Regions from separate parts of the Shinella sp. JR1-6 genome, predicted to be linked through region 1. Evidence: riboswitches for the same ligand, from Rfam matches in the RefSeq annotation. Region 1 holds a riboswitch; each other region holds the start of a gene.

Region 1 (5,461 bases):
CGGCAGGAAGGGATTGCGGCGCAGCGAGCCGTAGATCTCGATGCGCGTCGTCGTCTTGTAGCTCGGGCTGCGGGCATGGAAGCCGTGCGTGTCGGCGACGACAAGCGTGTTCGCCTTCACCGTCATCTTGACCGGCTGGCCATAGCCCAGCGCCGTCAGCTCGTCCGGCATGATGCGCAGCGAGCCGCGGGCGGAATACTTGTTCTCGATCGCATCGGCATTCTCGCTGATGTCGCGCTCCCAGGCGAGGCGCTGCGGCGTCATCTCGTGCGAGCCGGGCACATAGGCGAACGGGCCGTCCTCCTCGCCGACATCGCGCAGGAACAGCCAGGCCTTGGCCGTCGGCTGGAACGTGTCGCTGTGCAGCGCGGTCTGCGGGTCGGTCGAACCCTGCGTGATGACGGACGGCAGCGCCATCACCACCTGCACGACGAGCAGCGGCTGGCCGGCATGGGACGAGACGTAGCGCAGGAGATTGCTGACGCGCGGGTCGTTGCGCGCCGCCTTGAAGCCCGGCAGGCTTTCGAGGTCGCTGTCGTCGATGATCGCGCGGCGCGTGACGGTTTCGCCCTGCAGCATGTCGTAGCGCTCGAAATCCCGCTCGGCGATCTCGCGGGTGACCGCGGCAAACACGTCGGGCGACAGGAAGTTCTCGATCTTCACGAAACCGTTCTCGGCATATTGCCGGCGGTGATCCGGGGCGACGAGGTTTTCCAGCTTCTTGCGGCGCCAGGCAGCCATGCGCATGGCAAGCGAAACGCGCTTCTCGTGCAAGCCCTTCCGGTTCAGCCACTTGCTGCCGATGATGGGGTTGTCAGCGAAGGATTTTGCGCCGGATGCGAGCTGAAGCGCGTACCAGGGGCTGAGCAAGATGGAGGAAATCCGCATGAATACCTGCCTGCAAGGGCCGGGGTTCCGCCATAGGCGGTTGCGCCATCCGGGCGCAGACCGGCTGTTGAGTTTGTCGAGAGTGCTACACCAAGGCCCATGGGAGATCAATTGCGCGCCACGGGCAAAAAGGTGAATACGCAACTCATATTTTGTGACCGACATTAATCACAAATCCGGGAGCACGTTGCGCTTCCCCCGCCAGGGCCTATGATAGGAACTGCATATGCGGCCGGAACGCGGCCCAACCAATTCACGGGATCGATGATGTGACCGGGCGCCTTCGCCTCCTCCTTGCCATTGCAACCGGCCTGCCGCTGCTCCTATCGGGCGGCACGGCGGCGGCGAACGTGTGCGAGCGCCTCCAGGCGGAGCTGGCCAACCTGCCCAAGGTGGTGGTCGATACGACGAGCGCCCGCAAATATGCCGGCGCGATCGCCCGCCAGAACATTCAGCTGCGCAAGGCCAAGAGTGACCAGCGCCGCCTTGGCTGCTCGGGCGGCAGCATCATCGTGGTCGGCGGGGCGAATGCCGAAGCTTGCGACACGCTCTCAAGCGTCATCGGCAAGATGGAGCGCAACCTTGAAATCCTCGACAAGAAGCGCCGCGAATTTGCCGGCGGCACCTCGTCGCAGGGCAAGCGCAGCCGTCTCACCGCCCTCCTGGCGAGCAACGGCTGCGGCAACGAGGCGAAGGTCATGCCGATCGCGGCGACCGAGACGCTGCGCACGCTCGATGAAAAGCGCACCCTGCCCCTCGGCACCGCGCCCGACGGCAGCGAGCGCCTGAAACTGCGCTCGCTCGGCGGCAGCAACGGCCATGGCAACCTGCGCACCGTCTGCGTGCGCACCTGCGACGGCGGCTTCTTCCCGATCTCGTCGGGCGCGACACCGCTCGACTTCCGGCGCGACCAGAAGGTCTGCGCCATGATGTGCCCGGAAACCGAGACCGAACTGTTCTACCAGTCGATGACCAGCGGCCAGGAAACCGAGCAGATGACCTCCACGGTCACGGGCCGCCCCTATTACGAAATGCCGAACGCCTTCTCCTACCGCACGCGCGACCTTTCCAAGCCCGGCGCCTGCGGCTGCAACCTCTCGGCCTACTACCAGGAGATGATCAAGCGCGAGAAGGCGCTGAAGGGCGACGACGCCGAGACCGCGCGCGCCGGCACCGCCGACGATTCCGACAGCGGCTCGATCACCACCATTCGCACCCTGCCGAAGAAGGAAGAGACCCCGGTCAAGATGCCGGCGAAGGTCGAGGAGCGCGACTACGACCCGGCCAGCAGCAAGGTGCGCACGGTCGGCCCGGTCTTCCTGCCGGCCAACGAATCCGCCATCGACCTCGGCCGCCCGGTGGATGCCGGCGTCAACTGACGCCTTCCTCCGGCCAGCGTTCCTCGAACACCAGGTCTTCCAGCGGCAGGCGTTGCCGCCAGCCCTTCACCGCCAGCTCCGGCTCACCGTAGAGTCGGTCGACGAAGCCGACGCACAGCCAGGCGACGATCTCGACATGGCCGGGTATGCCGAGGATCGAACGGATATCGCTGTCGTGGAAGATGCTGACCCAGCCGACGCCGACGCCTTCCGCCCGCGCCGCGAGCCACAGGTTCTGCACGGCGCAGACCGTGGAATAGACGTCCATTCGCGGGTTGTGCGTGCGGCCGAGAACCACGCTGCCGCCGCGGGTCGGATCGCAGGTCACGCAGATCGACAGCGGCGCCTTCAGGATACCCTCCAGCTTCAGCGCACGATACTGCGCCTGACGCTCTCCTTCGAACATCGCCGCCGCCTCGGCATTGGCTTTCAGGAAGGCCGCATGCACCGCCTGACGGGTCGCCGCGCTGCGCACCAACAGGAAGTTCCATGGCTGCATGAAACCGACAGACGGGGCATTGTGAGCGGCCTGCAGCAGGCGGCCGACGAGGTCGTCCGGCAGGGGATCGGTCAGGAACTGGTCGCGCACGTCGCGGCGCGTTTCGATGGCACGGTAGACGGCTTGCTTTTCCTCGCGGGAAAAGGCGCCCGCCCGGACCAGAGGGTCCAAGGGTTCGCTTCGCATCGTCATCTCCCCAACAATGCGTCACAACCTGCCGCCGTCCGCGCGGTTCGGTCTATCGTGCCAGGCCGGTCTTCTGACTTCGGGTTACGCGGCAGGCACCTGCCTTCCCGGTTGAACAACCAGTGGCAAAAGCCTGAATCGATTCAAGCTTTTACGGTGCAAACCATCCCCGTCACAGCGTTGGGCACGTTCCGGACCTGAGCGTTTCGCCCGCACCGGATTCCCGATTCTCCCGCCGGAGCGGGCACCTGACGCGAAGGATATGCGCATGGCTTGCGGGCACGATCAAGCCCGCCTGCGCCATGCACCGCCGTGCCTGCGCCTCAGAGCGGCGCATCCGGATGGGGCGAGCCGTCATAGGCACCCCAGATAGACTGGTCGAAGCAGATCACCGAGCCCGTCATCAGGCCGGATTCCGGCGAGGAGAGATAGGCGCAGGCCCGCGCCACCTCGGCCGGATCGACGAGCCGCCCGAAGGGCTGGCTTGCCGCCGCTTTCGCCAGCCAGTCGTCGGCCGCGCCATGGAATTCGCGCTGGATGCGATCCTCTCCCTCCGAGGCCATCCAGCCGATGTTGAGGCCGTTGACACGGATGCGGTTGCGCAGAACGGCATAGGCCGTGTTCTTGGTCAGCGTCTCGAGCGCGCCCTTGGAGGCACAATAGGCGGCGATGAAGGGCTGGCCGGCCTTGGCCGACATCGAACCGATATTGACGATGGTGCCCTCGGTCTTCTCGCGCCGCATCACCGTGATCGCCTCCTGCATGAGGAAGAACGGCGCGCGTACGTTGACCGCGAACATGCGGTCGAACAGCTCCGGGCTCGTATCGAGGATCGTGCCGCGGTCGGTGATGGCGGCGGCGTTGACCAGCGCGTCCACACGGCCGAAGGCCGCGTCGCAGGCGGCAATGACCGCGCGCGCATCCTCGACCACAGCGAGATCGGCCTTCACATAGAGTGTCGCAACACCCGTCGCGCCGGAAATCTCCTTGGCCTTCGCCTCGCCCTTGGCGGCATTGCGACCGCAGATGACGAGGCCCGCCGCACCCCGCTCGGCAAAGAGCCGGGCGATCGTCGCCCCCAGTCCCTGCGTTCCTCCCGTGACGACGGCGATCTTGCCGTCGAGCCGCGCACCTTCACTCATGCCATGCCTCCCTTGCAGACCGGCCGACACTGGCTCGCGAACAACGAGAAGCCGATCGACACATGATTCATTTCCGCAAGCAAATCCCCTATCGGGCTGTTTCTCAAGCCATTTCCGGAGACAGAGACCGACCGGACACGACTATCTTCAGACAGGGCCGGCGCCTGCTGCGGCGCATCCTGGCGGAAACCCCATGGAAACAAGGCGGTAGGCGCTTCAGTGCGCAGGGCGACTGGTCAGGCCGCGCGTACCGCATCGGCTTCGGCAATCGCGTCGCCAGCCATGTCGCCGACATGAACGGCTCGGTTGCGACCGGCATTCTTGGCCGCATAGAGCGCCGCATCCGCCATCACCATCACATCGTGCAGGCTACCACCATGGTCCGGGAACTGGGCAATGCCCGCGCTGCCGCCGATGACCAGAAGCTGCCCGTCATGGGCGATCGGTATTTGCGCATCCCGGACAAGGCCCTCAGCAAGCTCGAGGAGCATCTCGCGGCTGGAGACACCGCCAAGGAGCACGGAAAACTCATCGCCGCCGAGGCGGGCGACCGTACCGAGCGGGCCGATACGCTCGGAAAAGCGGCGTGCGACAGCCTGCAGCACCGCATCGCCAGCCGCATGGCCGTACCGGTCGTTGACGGCCTTGAACCGGTCGAGGTCGAGAGCGACGATCGAGAAGGGCTGGCTCTCGCCCTTGCGGATGGCATGGCGCACCTCTTCGTCGAAACCGCTGCGGTTCTTCAGCCCCGTCAGCGGATCGTGCTGGGCAAGGAAGGCGTTCTGCGCCTCGCTGCGCTGCAGTGCCTTGACCAGTGCAGAGAAGCGCAGCGTGACAAACAGCATGACGCCGGCAAAGACCAGCACGAACATCGCGATCTGCGGCAGTGCCGATTTCCAGACGAACAGGCCGGGCATGTTCGGCCGCCAGGAGGCGACCATCGGATTGTAGGTATCGGCACCGACCGGCGTCATCACCAGCCCCGGCTCCTGCGTCACGATGGGCGTGAAGCCGAGGTCGCGCAAACCGAGTCGCCGCTCGGTATTGGCCAGCATCTTCTGCGAAACCGGCTTGACGGTGATCAGCAGCGTCGGCTGCATCCGGCTTGCGGGAATGTAGAGCGACTTCGGGATAACTGCCTGCACGACGACGATGCTCATGACGCGGTCGATGAGGCGCATGCCGGAGACGTGGATTTCCGGCAGCGCCGGCGTCAGCAGGTCGGGGTCCTCCTTGGCGCCCTGGACCTGCCATCCGCCACGGTCGGGCGACAGCGCCTCGCGGTAGGCGCGCTCGGCCTTGAGCGTCAGGTCGCTCACCCAATGCAGCTTCTCGCGCGCCTTGCTTTCGGAAACCGTCTCGCCGCG
Region 2 (5,461 bases), on a different contig from region 1:
TCGCGGTCCCCGAGATCGACGAGGCCGGCGGCCACTGCGATGTCCGTCGCCGTCAGCGTGTCGCCACCGAAGCAGAGTGCTTTTTCCGGCAGGCGGAAGCCGACCGAATCCGGGCCGACTGTCGAGGGCGGTCCGGACCGCACGATGCTGCCACCGCCAAGGCCGAAGGAATAGACGTCCGGCACGCGGAAATTGGTCGGCACACCGCCGATCATCGCCCCTTCGCTGCGCGTGCGCGGGAAGCCGGCGACCAGCATGCCGATATCGGTGGTGGTGCCGCCGATATCGATCACTGCGGCGTCGGACAGTCCGGTCAGAAAGGCCGCTCCACGCATGGAGTTGGTCGGGCCGGAGGCGATGGTGAAGACCGGATAGCGCTCGGCGAAGTCCGCCGCCATCAACGTGCCGTCGTTCTGGGTGAGGTAGAGCGGGCAATCGAGGCCGAGTGCGACGAAGGCCGAGCGGAAGGCGCCGACGGTCTCGTGGCCGAGCTTATGCAGGCTTGCGTTGAGGATCGTGGCGTTCTCGCGGGGCAGAAGGCCGGTACGGCCGACACGGTGCGACAGGCTGATCGCGGCGTCCGGCATTTCCTCGGCAACGATTTCGGCCGCCTCGTTTTCCATGCGAGGATCCACCAGGGCGAAGACCGAGCAGACCGCGACGGCGGAGATGCCTTTGGCACGCCAGTCGCGACAGGCGGCACGGACTGCGGCCACATCAAGTGGGGCGATTTCGGAGCCGTCGTAGTTCACGCCGCCGCCCACCATGGCTGCGCCGCCTTCGACGATGGGACGCAGGGTGTCGGGCCAGTCGATCATCGGCGGCAGAGAGCGCGTCGCTGCGCCGCAAAGCCTGAGAACACCGACCTTTTCAAGATGGCGCCCTTCGACGACGGCGTTGAGGAAATGCGTCGTGCCGATCATGACAGCGTTGACGGCGGCGGCGGTGATGCCCGCTTCGGCGAGAACCGTGCGGATTGCCGCGCCGACGCCCGAGGTCACGTCAGCCGTGGTCGAGGCCTTCACCGTTGCCAGAACCTCGGTGCCGCGCAGCAGCGCCGCATCCGTATTGGTCCCGCCCACATCCACCCCAATGCGCAGCATGGGTCATCCTTTCTTCTTGCCGCCGAGGTCCGTGCCGCGGCCGATCGCGGTGGTTCTCGTGCCGAATACCTTGTAGAGCCGCAGGACCGCCGAACTCGTCACGCGTTTGACGCCGGGCAGCTTGCCCAGTTCCTGATCCATGAATTCGAGAAGCGCCGCGTGATCGGCGACGAAGAGCGAGGCGCTGAGATTGGCTGTACCGCTGGTCGCGGCCAGGTAGCCGATCTCCTCGTACTCCGCGAGCTGGATGGCAACGTCTTCTATCTTGCCGGCTTCGACCTCGATCAGAAGCTCGACCTGCACGTCACGTCCGAGCGCCACGGGATCGGGAATGGCGCCGATCACGATCATCTTCGCCTGGAGCAGGGCGGCGATGCGATTACGGATCGTGCGTTCGGAGACGCTGCCGATCCGGCCAGCGATTTCCGCCGCCGAGAGGCGCCCGTCCTCTGAGAGATAACGGATGATCTCGCGGTCCAGATCGTCAACGACATAACGCTGTGTCATGGGGCGTTCCATTTCGGCCTGTTTTGAGCAGTAAATTTCCGAAACGGAATTGTGTCAAGAATATTTCAGCCGCATAGGGTGAATTTTTCCGAAAATGACCCGGATATGGTCCTTGGCGTACGATTTGTTGCCGAATCGGAAATTAGCGGAGTGCCATGACGTGTCGTCTGGGTGGCGCGCTAGGGTTTGCTGATCCTTTTGAGGGGATCTCTGTCAAGGCAGGCGAGCGCACCAGGCGGCGCTGAGGTGGGGCGACCCCAGCACGGCTGCTATCCGTGCTTGGTGCTTGTCACCACTCGTCGGGTGCCTGATCCTGACGCAACTGCTCGGTGGATGCCATGTCGGTGACGAGATGGGTGGCATGGCCGCCCTTGAGCACGGCACGGATAGCATCCGTCTTGTTGGCGTCGCCGGCCACGCACAGTCGCCGCGGGAGGCTGAGCAGATCGTCGAGTTCGATGCCGATGACGCGGTTGTCGAAATCGTCGGTATTCTGCCGTCCTCGCCGTCGATGAAGCGGCAAATCAAGACCGCGGCGGCGCCGAGATTGCACCATGATGGCCGCGCAGAATTCCGCGGAAAGTTCCCGGTTTCCCGCAGATGCGCCGGTGACTTGCACCACGCTCAGGCCCTCGGGGGGGCGGGCAGTTCCAGGGTGATAAAAAATACATAAAGGCATAAGTATTTCTTTATGTCTATTGACAATCCGGCCCGGATACCATGAAGTCCTGATGTCGTGGTTCCCTGGAGCGGCTCTGCCTCTCCAGGGCTAAGAGGGAATCCGGTGCGCCGATCATTCGGCAATGCCGGGGCTGCCCCCGCAACTGTAAGCGGTGAGCCGCTGTCCAGGATGTCACTGAGGCGCCTGCCTTGGGAAGACGGACAGCAGTGACGACCCGTGAGCCAGGAGACCTGCCAAGACGAAACAACGTCCACGGGCGGGGTGTCCCGGTGGTTGCTGCGGTCCGTCTTTGACGGGGATGGCCGCACGCGTCCGCTTACCCATGCCCCCACCAACCAATGGGGTATGACAATGTCCAACAAAACTCTCTCGGTCGGCTCTCTCGGCTTTCCGCGCATCGGCCGCCACCGCGAATTGAAGTTCGCGCTCGAAGGTTTCTGGTCCGGCAGGATCACCGAAGACGATCTTCTTGAAACTGCGAAGACGCTGCGGGCGGAAGCCTGGATGCTCCAGCGCGATCGCGGGATCACCAAAATCCCCTCGAACGACTTCTCCTTCTACGACCATGTGCTCGATACCGCGGTCATGGTCGGCGCAATCCCGGCGGATTATGGCTGGGAGGGCGGCGACGTGCCGCTGTCCGTCTCTTTCGCCATGGCGCGCGGCAGCCAGGAGGGGAGGCACGCCGGTTGCGGCCATGCCCATCACGGCCACGGCGTTCCCGCGCTCGAAATGACCAAGTGGTTCGATACCAACTACCACTACATGGTGCCGGAGGTTTGCGAGGATCAGGTCTTCACGCTGACCGGGCAGAAGCCGGTCGATCATTTCCTGGAGGCCAAGACGCTTGGCATCCATACGCGTCCGGTCGTGCTTGGACCGGTCACGTTTCTGAAACTTGCCAAGGCTCGTCCCGCGACCTTCAAGCCGCTCGATCTTCTGACAAGGCTGCTGCCGGTCTATGAAGCGTTGTTCCGCCGGTTGCACGCCGCCGGTGCGGACTGGGTGCAGGTGGACGAACCGGTCCTCGCCCTTGACCTGACCGAAGGCGAGCGCCATGCCTTCAAGGTGGCGTACGCGGCCTTCGCGGCGGCCGTTCCTGAGCTGAAGATCATGCTCACCACCTATTTCGGGTCGTTGGGCGACAATCTCGATGCCGCGGCCGCGCTTCCGGTCGCCGGCCTCCATGTCGATCTGGTGCGCGCTCCGGAACAGCTTGATGCGGTTGCAGCGGCTATGCGTCCCGATCAGACCCTATCGCTCGGCGTCGTCGACGGCCGCAACATCTGGCGTGCAGACCTTGCCACCCTTCTGGAGCGGTTGGCACCGGTCGTTGCCGCGCGCGGGGTCGATGCCATCGAGGTCGCCGCGTCGTGCGCATTGCTGCATGTCCCTGTCGACCTCTCCCTGGAGACGGCACTCGACGAGGATCTGAAAGCCTGGTTGTCCTTCGCGACCCAGAAGCTGGATGAACTCGCGATCCTCGGCAGGGGCCTGGCCGCGGGCAAGGATGCCGTCCGGCAAGCCGTCGACGATGCCACGCAGGCGATCACCGCCCGGGCCTCCTCGCCGAAGGTGACTGATCCCCTCGTCCAGGGCCGCATGGCCGGTATCGACGGGGGAATGAAGAAGCGTATGAATGCCTTCGAGGATCGGCGGCGCCTGCAGGCGGCGGCGATCGGGCTGCCGCTGTTTCCGACGACGACGATCGGTTCGTTCCCGCAGACCGGCGAGGTTCGCAAGGCGCGGTCGGCGCATGCCAAAGGTACCCTCAGCTATAAGGACTACGAGGCATTCCTGCAGAAGCAGACCGAGGACGCCATCCGCTGGCAGGAGGAGATCGGCCTCGATGTGCTCGTTCACGGCGAGTTCGAGCGCAACGACATGGTGCAATATTTCGGCGAGCAGCTCTCCGGTTTCGCCTTCACGCAGTGCGCCTGGGTGCAGAGCTACGGATCGCGCTATGTGCGCCCACCGATCATTTTCGGCGACGTCTCCCGCCCCAACCCGATGACGGTACGGTCGTGGCGTCACGCCCAGTCGCTCACCGAAAAGCCGGTGAAGGGCATGCTGACGGGGCCGGTGACGATCCTCAACTGGTCCTTCGTGCGGGACGACGTTGCGCGCAGCACGGTTTGCCGGCAGATTGCGCTCGCCATCCGCGACGAGGTTCTGGATCTCGAAAGGGCTGGTGCGAAGCTGATCCAGATCGACGAGGCTGCGCTTCGTGAGGGCCTGCCGTTGCGCCACAGGGACTGGCGGCACTATCTGGACTGGGCGATCGAATCCTTCCGCCTTTCTTCGGCGGGCGTCGCGGACGAAACCCAGATCCATACCCATATGTGCTATTCGGAGTTCAACGACATCATCGCGGCCATTGCGGCGATGGATGCCGACGTTATCTCCATCGAGACGTCCCGTTCCAGGATGGAGCTGCTCGATGCCTTCCGGAGCTTCAAGTATCCGAACGAGATCGGCCCCGGTGTCTACGACATCCATTCGCCGCGCGTGCCCGACGTCAAGGAGATGGCAGACCTCATCACACTGGCGCGGGAGCGTCTTGAGGATCGCCAGATCTGGGTCAATCCCGATTGCGGCCTCAAGACCCGCAAATGGGAAGAGGTAAAGCCGGCGCTCCTGAACATGGTGGAAGCGGCGCGGCAGCTGCGCGGGTCGCGCGCTGCGGCGGCCTCGGGGCGGTGAGCACCACGCGCCGATCGACGATGCCGGGAGCAATCCCGGCGTCTGCGGGGCCGCGTGGTCGCACTGGCCGCTGCCGGCGAATTGTATTGCTGGCCGGAGCAACGAGCACGACGGCTTGCGCGCAGTTTCGGTGGCTCAGGAGGATGCTTGCCTTCCTGTCACAAGAGGAAACGCCGGGCAATCGCCGTCACCTCCCGGGTGAGACCGGCCAGCCGATCCGCGGCGAGGCGGTTTATCTGCCAGGAGAGCGGAATGTCGAGGGGGGTCTGTGGGCGCAGTGCCACCAGCCGCCCCGTCTTCAGATGCGCTTCAGCGAGCGGTTCGGGGTTCATACCCCACCCCAGGCCGGCAAGGCTCGCATCAATGAAGCCCTGCGTTGAAGGCAGCCAATGCGCCGGGCAGGCGAGGTCCTGCCCGAAGACCTGGCGGACCCAGCGGTTCTGCAGGCGGTCCTTCTGGTTGAAGA
Region 3 (5,461 bases), on a different contig from region 1:
CCGCATAGCGCGCCATACGGGTCGCCTCAGGGTGGAATATGGATGATCCGATGCCGATCAGCGCCACCGAGACAAGAATTATCGCATAGCTGTGGGCGAATGCGAGACTCACGAGTCCGGAAAGGGTGAACATCATGCCCACGACAGGCGAATAGGGTGCGGGGTGCTTGTCGGTCACCATGCCGATGACCGGCTGCAGCAGCGATCCGGCAATCTGGAAGGTCATGGTGATCAGGCCGATTTGCACGAAATCGAGCGCGTACGCATCCTTCAGGATTGGGTAGGCAGCCGGAATCAGCGACTGCATCAGATCGTTGAGGAGATGGGTTAGCCCCAAAACCACAAGAACTGCGAGGTGCGTCCTCGGCTGCGTCGTGGGCGTGCGGATGGCGACGGTCATATCTGCATTCGAGACCGTTCGGATGCGGTGGTCGAACGCCGTGGCGACGTCCATGAACCATACGCATCCGAGGTCGTCATCGAATAGCGCGCGCTCTTAGAGCGTTTGAACGTTTTCAGCCTTCGATTTGCCGGTCTTGCGATCCTGGCCGATGTCGTAGCTGACCTTTGCGCCATCCCGCAGCGGGCCGCCGGACTGTACCGCAGATATGTGAACAAACACGTCTGCTCCGCCATTGTCGGGGGTGATGAAGCCGAAGCCCTTGTCCTGATTGAAAAACTTAACCGTTCCGGTAGCCATGGTATCCTCAGTGATCGAGCGGCACCTTGCCGCAGCAGGAGCTTATTCGTCGTACGCTGGTCCGGCAACCGCTTATTCACGCTGGAATGGTGTCTGTGGAAATCTAGGCTTGGAAAAGTGCTCGCGACGAAGGGCTTTCGCCATCCGTCATGGGGATAACTTGCGTTTCGCAACCGAGCGATCGAGCTAACTGTTGACGGCGGAATTGCGTCCTATACCATATCTAGTGTTCAAGGTTCCTCCGATTCGAGAGAGTCGGAGGCTAAGACGGGAATCCGGTGTGGCCATGATGGCTGCGTCAATCCGGAGCTGCCCCCGCAACTGTAAGCGGCGAGCATACGTTCGACAAAGCCACTGAGGCGCAAATGCCTTGGGAAGGCGGACGGATGCCGCGACCCGCAAGCCAGGAGACCTGCCTCGTTCATGAACGTCCACGGGCGGGGTGTCCGGCAGGCGAGCGATGGGTTGTGGAATGATGCCGCCCCGCCGTCTCCCCAGATGCTCCGTATGAATAGCTTCGGGGTGAAGTCATGTCGAATTTGTTTCCAGTGCCTCCGCGCGAGTAAGCGGCGCCCCGCTCCGGCCGTCCTTGAGGGCCGCCGTCTATCTATTTTCAGTTCACGAACGGTCATCGGCGGATGACCGAACGCCCCTCCATGCCCAATCGCCAGAATATGAGGAAACCATGCCGATCACCGTTTACTCCAAGCCAGCTTGCGTTCAATGCTCAGCGACCACCCGCGCGCTCGACCGCCACGGCATCGATTACCGTGTCGTCGATATCTCCGAGAATGCAGATGCCTTCGCGCTCGTGCAGGGCCTCGGCTACCGTCAGGTTCCCGTCGTCGTTGCCGGTGAGCAGCATTGGGCCGGTTTCCGCCCTGATATGATCAGCGCACTGGCCTGAGGGCGGGGCGATGGGTGAGCTCGTCTATTTCTCCTCCCGGTCGGAAAACACCCATTGCTTCGTGCAAAAGCTCGGCCTTCCGGCCTCCCGCATTCCCCTTCGCGCCGACGAGGCGCTGAGGGCGCGCGCGCCCTTCGTCCTCGTCGTGCCGACCTATTGCGGCCAGGATGGCAAAGGCGCCGTTCCCAAGCAGGTGATCCGCTTCCTCAATGATGCGGAAAACCGCGCGAACCTTCGCGGCGTGATTGCCGCGGGCAACAGCAATTTCGGGGCGACCTTCGGGCTCGCCGGCGACGTCATCTCCGCCAAGTGCGGTGTGCCGTATCTCTACCGCTTCGAGCTTCTCGGCATGGATGAGGACGTCGACAACGTCAGACAGGGACTGGAACGATTTTGGACACGATGACGCTCGAGAAACCGACGAAGACGCCGGAAATCACCGCGCTGGACTATCATGCGCTGAACGCGATGCTGAACCTTTACGATGAGGATGGAAAAATCCAGCTCGACAAGGACCGGCAGGCGGCAAAGCAATACTTCCTCCAGCACGTCAACCAGAACACGGTCTTCTTCCACAATCTCAGGGAAAAGCTCGATTATCTGGTGACCGAAGGGTACTACGAGCAGGAAGTGCTCGACCAGTATTCCTTCAACTTCGTACGCGATCTCTTCGACCACGCCTATGACAAGAAGTTCCGATTCCCGACCTTCCTCGGCGCGTTCAAGTACTACACGTCCTATACGCTGAAGACCTTCGACGGAAAGCGCTACCTTGAGCGCTACGAGGACCGCGTCTGCATGGTGGCGATGACGCTGGCGCGCGGCAGCGAGCAGCTTGCCCGCGATCTCGTCGATGAGATCATTTCCGGCCGTTTCCAGCCGGCAACGCCGACCTTCCTCAATGCCGGCAAGAAACAGCGCGGCGAGCTCGTCTCGTGCTTCCTGTTGCGCATCGAGGACAACATGGAGAGCATTGGCCGCTCGATCAATTCGGCGCTCCAGCTTTCCAAGCGGGGCGGCGGTGTCGCGCTCTCCCTCACCAACCTTCGCGAGATGGGCGCGCCGATCAAGCAGATCGAGAACCAGTCGTCGGGCGTCATCCCTGTCATGAAGCTGCTGGAGGACAGTTTCTCCTATGCCAACCAGCTCGGTGCGCGGCAGGGGGCGGGGGCGGTCTATCTCCATGCCCATCATCCCGACATCCTGCGTTTCCTCGACACCAAGCGCGAGAATGCCGATGAGAAGATCCGCATCAAGACCCTGTCGCTCGGCGTCGTTATCCCCGACATCACCTTCGAGCTCGCTCGCAACAACGATGACATGTATCTGTTCTCGCCGCATGACATCGAACGCGTTTACGGCGTGGCCTTCACCGAGATTTCGGTGACGGAGAAGTACCGCGAGATGGTCGAGGACGGCCGCATCCGCAAGAAGAAGATCAAGGCCCGCGACTTTTTCCAGATCCTTGCCGAGATCCAGTTCGAGAGCGGCTATCCCTACATCATGTTCGAGGACACGGTGAACCGCGCGAACCCCATCGCCGGCCGCATCACCATGAGCAATCTTTGCTCGGAGATCCTGCAGGTAAGTGAGGCGAGCGAATTTAACGACGACCTTTCCTATGCCAGGATGGGCAAGGACATTTCGTGCAATCTCGGCTCGCTCAACATTGCTGCTGCGATGGACTCGCCGGATTTCGGACGAACGATCGAAACCTCGATCCGTGCGCTGACCGCCGTCTCCGAGATGAGCCACATCTCCTCGGTCCCCTCGGTCGAGAAGGGCAACGACGATAGCCACGCCATCGGCCTCGGCCAGATGAACCTGCACGGCTATCTCGCCCGCGAGCGTATCTTCTACGGCTCGGAGGAAGGCATCGACTTCACCAACATCTATTTCTACACGGTGACCTATCACGCCGTCCGCGCCTCCAACCGGCTGGCGGTCGAAAAGGGCGTTAGCTTCAAGGGATTCGAGAACTCGAAATACGCTTCGGGCGAATACTTTGACAAATATACCGAAGCCGAATGGTTGCCGGTGACGGAGAAGGTGCGGGGCATTTTCGAAGAGGCGGGCATTCATATCCCCACGCAGCAGGACTGGCTTGAGCTGAAGGCGGCCGTCATGGACGGCGGCCTCTACAACCAGAACCTCCAGGCCGTGCCGCCGACGGGCTCGATCTCCTACATCAATCACTCGACGTCCTCGATCCACCCGATCATCTCGAAGATAGAGATCCGCAAGGAAGGCAAGATCGGCCGCGTCTATTACCCGGCCGCCTTCATGAACAACGACAATCTCGACTATTACCAGGACGCCTACGAGATCGGCCCGGAGAAGATCATCGACACCTATGCGGCGGCCACCCAGCATGTCGACCAGGGCCTATCGCTGACGCTGTTCTTCCGCGACACGGCGACGACCCGCGATATCAACAGGGCGCAGATCTACGCCTGGAAGAAGGGCATCAAGACCATCTACTACATCCGCCTTCGCCAGATGGCGCTGTCCGGCACGGAAGTGCAGGGCTGCGTTTCCTGCGCGCTGTGAGATCGGGGAAGCAAATGAACATCCAAGTGAAGACCAAGGCGCCGAAGGCCGCCGCCGCCATCCGCGCCATCAACTGGAACCGCATCGAGGACGACAAGGACCTCGAGGTCTGGAACCGCCTGACCGGTAATTTCTGGCTGCCGGAAAAGGTGCCGCTCTCCAACGACATTCCCTCCTGGGCGACGCTGAAGCCGCAAGAGCAGAAACTCACCATCCGCGTTTTTACCGGTCTGACGCTGCTCGACACAATCCAGAACGGTGTCGGTTCGGTAAAGCTCATGGAGGATGCTGCCACGCCGCATGAGGAGGCGGTGCTTTCCAACATTTCCTTCATGGAGGCTGTGCATGCCCGCTCCTATTCCTCCATCTTCTCCACGCTCTGCCTGACGCCCGACGTCGATGACGCCTATCGCTGGTCGGAGGAAAACGAGTTCCTGCAACGCAAATCCGCATTGATCATGGAACAATATACGACGAGCGACCCCTTGAAGAAGAAGGTCGCCAGCGTCTTGCTCGAAAGTTTCCTGTTCTATTCCGGCTTCTATCTTCCGATGTACTGGTCGAGCCGCGCCAAGCTCACCAACACGGCGGACATGATCCGCCTCATCATCCGTGACGAGGCCGTACACGGTTACTACATCGGCTACAAATTCCAGCGCGAACTGGAGCGCCTGAGCATGGAAAAGCGGCAGGAGATCAAGGATTTCGCCTTTGATCTTCTCCTGGAACTTTATGACAACGAGGCGCGATATACCGAGGATCTCTATGACGACGTCGGCCTCACCGAGGATGTGAAGAAGTTCCTGCACTACAACGCCAACAAGGCCCTGATGAACCTCGGATACGAGGCACTTTTTCCGCCGGAAGCCTGCAAGGTGAACCCGGCCATCCTCTCAGCGCTGTCACCGAATGCCGATGAGAACCACGACTTCTTTTCCGGCTCCGGATCGTCCTACGTCATCGGCAAGGCGGTCGCCACCGAAGATGAGGACTGGGATTTCTAAAGGAGGATCCGGCAGGGTTTTCCCGCCAAGCTGCTCAAGGCCCCGACACCCAGACCTCTCAGGCTATCTCCCCGGTTCGACGTTCAGTTGCTCGAGCAGGGCTCCGTGGTATTCCCAGAACCCTGCGATAAAGCGCTCCGCAAGCTGGTTGTCTGTTGCGTCGCTGCGGCGAATCGCCAGGAAGCCGGCATCGATGAAGTCGGTGAAGGGGCGAACCACGACGCCTCTGCCTCGATAGTCCGTGGCGGAGGAGGGGTCGATGATGGTGATGCCGACGCCTTCCGACACCAGCGTCAGCGC
Region 4 (5,461 bases), on a different contig from region 1:
GCCGCCGCTGCACGCAAGCTTGCCGAAGAAAAGGCGGCCGAGGTGGAGCGGCTGAAGGCGGAAGCCGCGAAGGCGGCTGCCGATGCCGAGGCGAAGGCTGCCGAGGCGGCCCGCCTTGCAGAAGAGGCTGAAAAGCGCGCCGAGGAGGCGGCCGCCGCCGAGCGTGCCGCGCAGGAGAACGACACGGCGACTGCCGCCCGTGAAAACGAAGCGCAGGGCGCCGACAGGAAGGACCGCGGCCTTGCCGTCGAGCAGGCCGACGATGCGGCCAAGCGCGAGGAAGAGACTTTCCAGAAGGCCGTGCTCGACGGCTCGGAAAAGGCTTTCCGCGCCTATCTCGACGAATATCCGGACGGCCGCTTCGTCGCCGATGCGCGCGAGCGCCTGTCGGCGCTGTCAAACACCGCCCGGCAGGAAGCAAAGCCCAGGACGGACAGCGAAACGGCGATTGTTGAGGCCGAGCGCAAGGCCGAGCAGCCGATCGTCGACCGGCGCGAGGCCTATATGGAGCGCTCGACCCGCGCCCAGGCGCAGCGCTGGCTCAGCATGCTCGGCTTCAACACCTACGGCGTCGATGGCGTCTTCGGTTCGCGCACCCGTTCGGCGATCGCCGCCTGGCAGGGCTCGTCGGGCTACCGCGCCGATGGTTATCTTTCCCGCCAGCAGTACCGTGCGCTTCGGCAGGCTGCGCAATATGCCGAGACCAGGCAGAATCGCCAGCGCCGCTACCAGCAGGACTATGACGTGCTGGAAGGCCCGGTCGATGGCTACTACGAGCGCTACTACCGCGACGACGGCTACTACAACGATGGTGGCGGTCTGGTGATCATCCCCGGCTATTGAGAATACGACGGCCGGGCGGCGGTTTCAGCACAGGTGATGACGCTGCCGGTCGATTGACTTCCCGGGGGTGGAAGCATAATCATCCAGACTATTGGATGGTTCCCGGATCCGGAAACGGATCGGGGAGTAAATGGGAATGTGACGCGGCGGACCCAATCAGGGCGCTGCAATCACGGCCGACCCCGCGACTGTAGAGTGGCGAGGGACGCCCATCCGGATGGGAGGATCTGCGGGGAGCGGGGCAATGGTGCCGTGGTTTCGCGCTGTGAGAACCAGACGGAAAAGCCACTGGGTGGCATCGCGATCAGCAGGGGTTGGACGCCTCTTCTTCTACGAATCGTCCGCCTTTTCGCGATGCCTTAGCCTGGGAAGGCGAGGGTGCCCCGCAGGCGTTTTCAACGCCCGACGCTGCGAGCCAGGAGACCTGCCAGCCAATGTGAAGGACATTTCGTCCGACCTGGGGAGGTTTCCCCGCTGCCTGCACGGAGGTTGTCATGGCTGTTTCGACTACGTCTTCTGTTACCCTTTCCGCAAACGACCGTCTCGTCGCCGGTGTTTTCGCTCTTCTGCTCGGCGCCTTCCTGGTGTTCGGTGCGGGCCTTGCGAATTCCGCCGTGCTGCACGACACGGCACACGATACGCGTCACTCCTACGGCTTTCCCTGCCACTAAGGAGTTTTCGACATGATCGTTCGTTATCTCCTGGCCGCCCTGGTGGCCGGGCTGTTCTCCGGCGTGCTGATGACAGCCGCCCAGGAGGCTCGAGTCGTGCCGCTCATCCTGCATGCCGAGGAGTTCGAGGGCGGCGACGAAGCCGCACCCGCAACCGAAGGCACGACGCCGGCCACGGGCACGGAAGGCGCTGCACAGACGCAGGAGCATTCTTCGCTCGGCGCGGTCATCCTCGACATGGCCTCTGCGCTCTCGCCGGTCTCCGTCGCCTATGCCCATGAGGGGGAGGATCACGAGGAAGGCGGCATCATGTTCGGCATGAGCCGGTTCTCCGGCACGCTTCTGGCAAACCTCGTCACGGGCGCTGGTTTCGGCCTGTTGCTTGCCGGTTTCAGCCTCGTGTCCGGCCATCCGATCACGGTGGCGAACGGCGCGCTCTGGGGCGCGGCCGGCTGGCTTGCCGTGCACATGCTGCCGGCCATCGGCCTGCCGCCGGAGCTTCCGGGCTTCCCTGCCGCCGATCTCGGCGACCGCCAGGTGTGGTGGATCGCAACCGTCATCCTGTCGGCGGCCGGCCTCTACCTGCTGTTCCTCAAGCCGAACATCGTCGCCAAGGTCATCGGCATTGCGTTGATCGCGGCGCCGCAGGTCTATGGCGCCCCGCAGCCCAGCGACATTTCCAGCAACGTTCCGGCCGTGCTCGGTGCGGAGTTCGCCGTCGCTGCCCTTGCCACGACCCTGTTCTTCTGGATCGTGCTCGGCCTCTCGCTCGGCTTTGCCAACGAGAAGATCGCCAAGGCAGCCTGATATGACAGTGACATCGCCCGGAGCCGTCCTGGTTCTGGGCGGCGCGCGTTCCGGAAAATCCGCTTTTGCCGAGAGGCTGGTCGCCGAGACCGGCCTCTCGCGTCATTACATCGCCACGGGCCGCGCCTTCGACGACGAGATGCGCGAGCGCATCGCAAGGCACCGGGAGGACCGCGGCGACGGCTGGCAGACCCATGAGGAGCCGCTGGCGCTCGCCGCGCGCATCGCTGACGTCGCCCGGGCCGATAGGGCCGTGCTCGTCGACTGCCTGACGCTGTGGGTGACGAACCTGATGCTGGAGGAGTGCGACATCGCCGCCGAATGTTCGGGCCTCCTGGAGGCTCTTCGACAGGCGCCGGGGCGGATCGTGCTTGTCTCCAACGAGGTCGGCCTCGGCATCGTGCCTGAAAACCGCATGGCGCGCGAATTCCGCGACCATGCCGGGCGGCTGCACCAGAAGGTCGCCGCCCTCGTGCCTGAAGTCTATTTTATCGCGGCCGGACTGCCGCTGAAAATGAAGGGTTGAGCCATGCTGCAACAGAAGATCCCCGCCACCGTCATCACCGGCTTCCTCGGCGCGGGCAAGACGACGCTGATCCGCAACCTCCTGCAGAATGCCGGAGGAAAACGCATCGCGCTCATCATCAACGAGTTCGGGGATCTCGGGGTCGACGGCGACGTGCTGAAGGGCTGCGGCGCGGAAGCCTGCACCGAGGACGACATCATCGAGCTGACCAACGGCTGTATCTGCTGCACCGTCGCCGATGATTTCATTCCCACCATGACGAAGCTGCTGGAGCGGGAGAACCGCCCGGACCATATCGTCATCGAGACTTCGGGCCTCGCCCTGCCGCAGCCGCTGGTCGCCGCCTTCAACTGGCCGGAAATCAAGACGCAGGTGACGGTGGACGGCGTGGTGACTGTCGTCGACAGCGCCGCCGTTGCCGCCGGCCGCTTTGCTGACGACCACGACCGGGTGGATGCGCTGCGCGTCGAAGACGAGAACCTCGACCATGAAAGCCCGCTCGAGGAACTGTTCGAGGACCAGCTTACCGCCGCGGACCTTATCGTGCTCAACAAGACCGACCTGATCGATGCCGAAGGCCTCAAGGCGGTGCGCGACGAGGTCGCCTCTCGCACGGAACGCAAACCCTCGATGATCGAGGCGAAGAATGGCGAGGTCGCCGCCGCCGTACTGCTGGGCCTCGGCGTCGGCACGGAGGACGACATCGCCAACCGCAAGTCGCACCACGAGATGGAGCACGAGAACGGCGAGGAGCACGACCACGACGAGTTCGACAGTTTTGTCGTCGAGCTGCCCGCCATCGTGGATCCGGCCGCCTTCATCGAGCGTCTCAAGGGCGCCATCGCCACGCATGACGTCTTGCGCGTCAAGGGGTTTGCCGATGTGCCCGGCAAGCCGCTGCGCCTGCTCATCCAGGCCGTCGGCAGCCGTATCGACCATTATTTCGAGCGTGCCTGGGCCCCGGGCGAGGCCCGCGGTACCCGCCTCGTCGTCATCGGCCTGCATGACATGGATGAAGCCGCCGTGCGTGCGGCCATCGCTGCGGCGGTGTGAGTTCCGGCATGAGCATGCAGCAGTCCCTCCCTTCGGCGTTTCAGGTGCGGCTCGGCCTTTTTGGGCGTGCCGCGTCGATGGATCCTCGGGCCAAGCCCGGGGATGACGGAGGGGAGGAGAGGCTGCAAAGCCCATCGATCGGCGCGGGGGGGACGATCGTTGCCCACCGTCCCTGCCGTCCATCGTCATCTTCGGGCTTGACCCAAGGGACCACCGGCTCGACGCGCCGGCAGAAGGGAGGCGCGGCATGCATCTCCTTCTAGCCCAGAAAGGCACCATCGCAGACGGCCGGGAGGCGATCGACCTCGGCCAGACACCGGGCGACATCCTCTTCCTTTCGGCCGCCGACACGGAGCTTGCCTCCATCGCCGCCGCCCACCGGGCGCGCGCGACGCAAACGCGGCTGCGGCTCGCCAGCCTCGCCACGCTCTCCCACCCGATGTCGGTGGATACCTATATCGAGCGTACGGCGCGCCACGCCAAACTCATCGTCATCCGCGCCCTCGGCGGCGCCAGCTACTTCCGCTATGTGCTGGAAGCGCTGCTTGCAACCGCTGCCGCCAATGGCATCCGGCTCGTGGCGCTGCCCGGCGATGACCGGCCGGACGAGGGCCTCGTGCCCTTCAACCGCATAGACGACGCCGACCGCCAGAGCCTCTGGGCCTATCTCAACGAGGGCGGCGCGGACAACGCGGACCGTTTCCTCGCCTATGCCGACGCGCTGGTGTTGGGCGGCAGCAAGCCGGAACCCGCAACGCCGCTGGAAAAGGCCGGGATCTGGTGGCCGGGGCGGGGTGTGGTCGATATCGAGACCTGGCAGGGGCTGACGGGTGTCGCGTGCTCCGCCTTAGAGGAACACGCTCCCCCGACCGCTGCCATCTGCTTCTACCGCGCCTATGTCCAGAGTGGCGAGACGCGCCCGGTCGAAATGCTGATCGAAGCCTTGGCGGACGAAGGTGTTCGGGCCCTGCCGCTCTTCGTCTCCAGTCTCAAGGAGCCCGTCTCCATCGAGACGGTCCGCGCCGCCTTCGCGGATGTCCGGCCTGAGGTGGCGCTGAACGCCACCAGCTTCGCCGTATCCGCGCCCGGTGCCGGCCGCAAGCCGACCGTGCTCGACGAGACCGGCGCGCCGGTTCTGCAGGTCGTCTTCTCCGGCTCTTCGCGCGAGGCTTGGGAGGCATCGGGGCAGGGGCTGACGGCGCGCGATCTCGGCATGAACGTCTCCCTGCCGGAGGTCGATGGCCGCGTGCTCGCCCGTGCCGTCTCCTTCAAGGCGGCCGCACGCTATGACGAGCGCGTCGAGACGAACATTGTCAGCCTCGATCCGGTCGAGGACCGCATCCGCTTTTCCGCCCGGCTGGCCGCCGGCTGGGCGCGGTTGCGGCGGGCAGTGCCGGCGGAACGCCGCATTGCCCTCGTCATGGCGAACTATCCGAACCGCGACGGGCGTCTCGGCAACGGCGTCGGCCTCGACACGCCCGCCGGCACGCTGGAGGTCCTGCGCGCCATGGCGGCGGCGGGCTACGCGGTCGACGGTCTGCCGGCCGATGGCGACGCGCTG

Evidence for each region. A riboswitch is a leader RNA that binds a small molecule or an ion and turns the genes downstream of it on or off. The one in region 1 is predicted to bind cobalamin.
Region 2: another riboswitch for cobalamin. It lies ahead of metE (5-methyltetrahydropteroyltriglutamate--homocysteine S-methyltransferase); the one in region 1 lies ahead of bluB (5,6-dimethylbenzimidazole synthase).
Region 3: another riboswitch for cobalamin. It lies ahead of nrdH (glutaredoxin-like protein NrdH); the one in region 1 lies ahead of bluB (5,6-dimethylbenzimidazole synthase).
Region 4: another riboswitch for cobalamin. It lies ahead of EXZ48_RS09670 (CbtB-domain containing protein); the one in region 1 lies ahead of bluB (5,6-dimethylbenzimidazole synthase).

Annotation. Positions count from the first base shown of each region.
Region 1 covers NZ_SHMI01000005.1:32,749-38,209, reverse strand. The annotation lists gene EXZ48_RS10135 (phytanoyl-CoA dioxygenase family protein) at 1-888, opposite strand, end outside; gene EXZ48_RS10130 (DUF2865 domain-containing protein) at 1,158-2,267, shown strand; gene bluB (5,6-dimethylbenzimidazole synthase) at 2,260-2,952, opposite strand; cobalamin riboswitch at 2,998-3,219, opposite strand; gene EXZ48_RS10120 (SDR family oxidoreductase) at 3,276-4,094, opposite strand; gene EXZ48_RS10115 (diguanylate cyclase domain-containing protein) at 4,331-5,461, opposite strand, start outside.
Region 2 covers NZ_SHMI01000011.1:18,080-23,540, forward strand. The annotation lists gene EXZ48_RS19130 (hydantoinase/oxoprolinase N-terminal domain-containing protein) at 1-1,103, opposite strand, end outside; gene EXZ48_RS19135 (Lrp/AsnC family transcriptional regulator) at 1,107-1,610, opposite strand; gene EXZ48_RS19140 (sugar-binding domain-containing protein) at 1,900-2,232, opposite strand; cobalamin riboswitch at 2,331-2,545, shown strand; gene metE (5-methyltetrahydropteroyltriglutamate--homocysteine S-methyltransferase) at 2,644-4,995, shown strand; gene EXZ48_RS19150 (LysR family transcriptional regulator ArgP) at 5,154-5,461, opposite strand, start outside.
Region 3 covers NZ_SHMI01000010.1:13,638-19,098, reverse strand. The annotation lists gene EXZ48_RS18135 (MFS transporter) at 1-400, opposite strand, end outside; gene EXZ48_RS18130 (cold-shock protein) at 497-700, opposite strand; cobalamin riboswitch at 917-1,135, shown strand; gene nrdH (glutaredoxin-like protein NrdH) at 1,386-1,607, shown strand; gene nrdI (class Ib ribonucleoside-diphosphate reductase assembly flavoprotein NrdI) at 1,618-2,013, shown strand; gene nrdE (class 1b ribonucleoside-diphosphate reductase subunit alpha) at 2,001-4,157, shown strand; gene nrdF (class 1b ribonucleoside-diphosphate reductase subunit beta) at 4,172-5,161, shown strand; gene EXZ48_RS18105 (LysR substrate-binding domain-containing protein) at 5,225-5,461, opposite strand, start outside.
Region 4 covers NZ_SHMI01000004.1:419,047-424,507, forward strand. The annotation lists gene EXZ48_RS09665 (peptidoglycan-binding protein) at 1-843, shown strand, start outside; cobalamin riboswitch at 923-1,290, shown strand; gene EXZ48_RS09670 (CbtB-domain containing protein) at 1,338-1,514, shown strand; gene EXZ48_RS09675 (CbtA family protein) at 1,527-2,321, shown strand; gene cobU (bifunctional adenosylcobinamide kinase/adenosylcobinamide-phosphate guanylyltransferase) at 2,323-2,847, shown strand; gene cobW (cobalamin biosynthesis protein CobW) at 2,851-3,900, shown strand; gene cobN (cobaltochelatase subunit CobN) at 4,148-5,461, shown strand, end outside.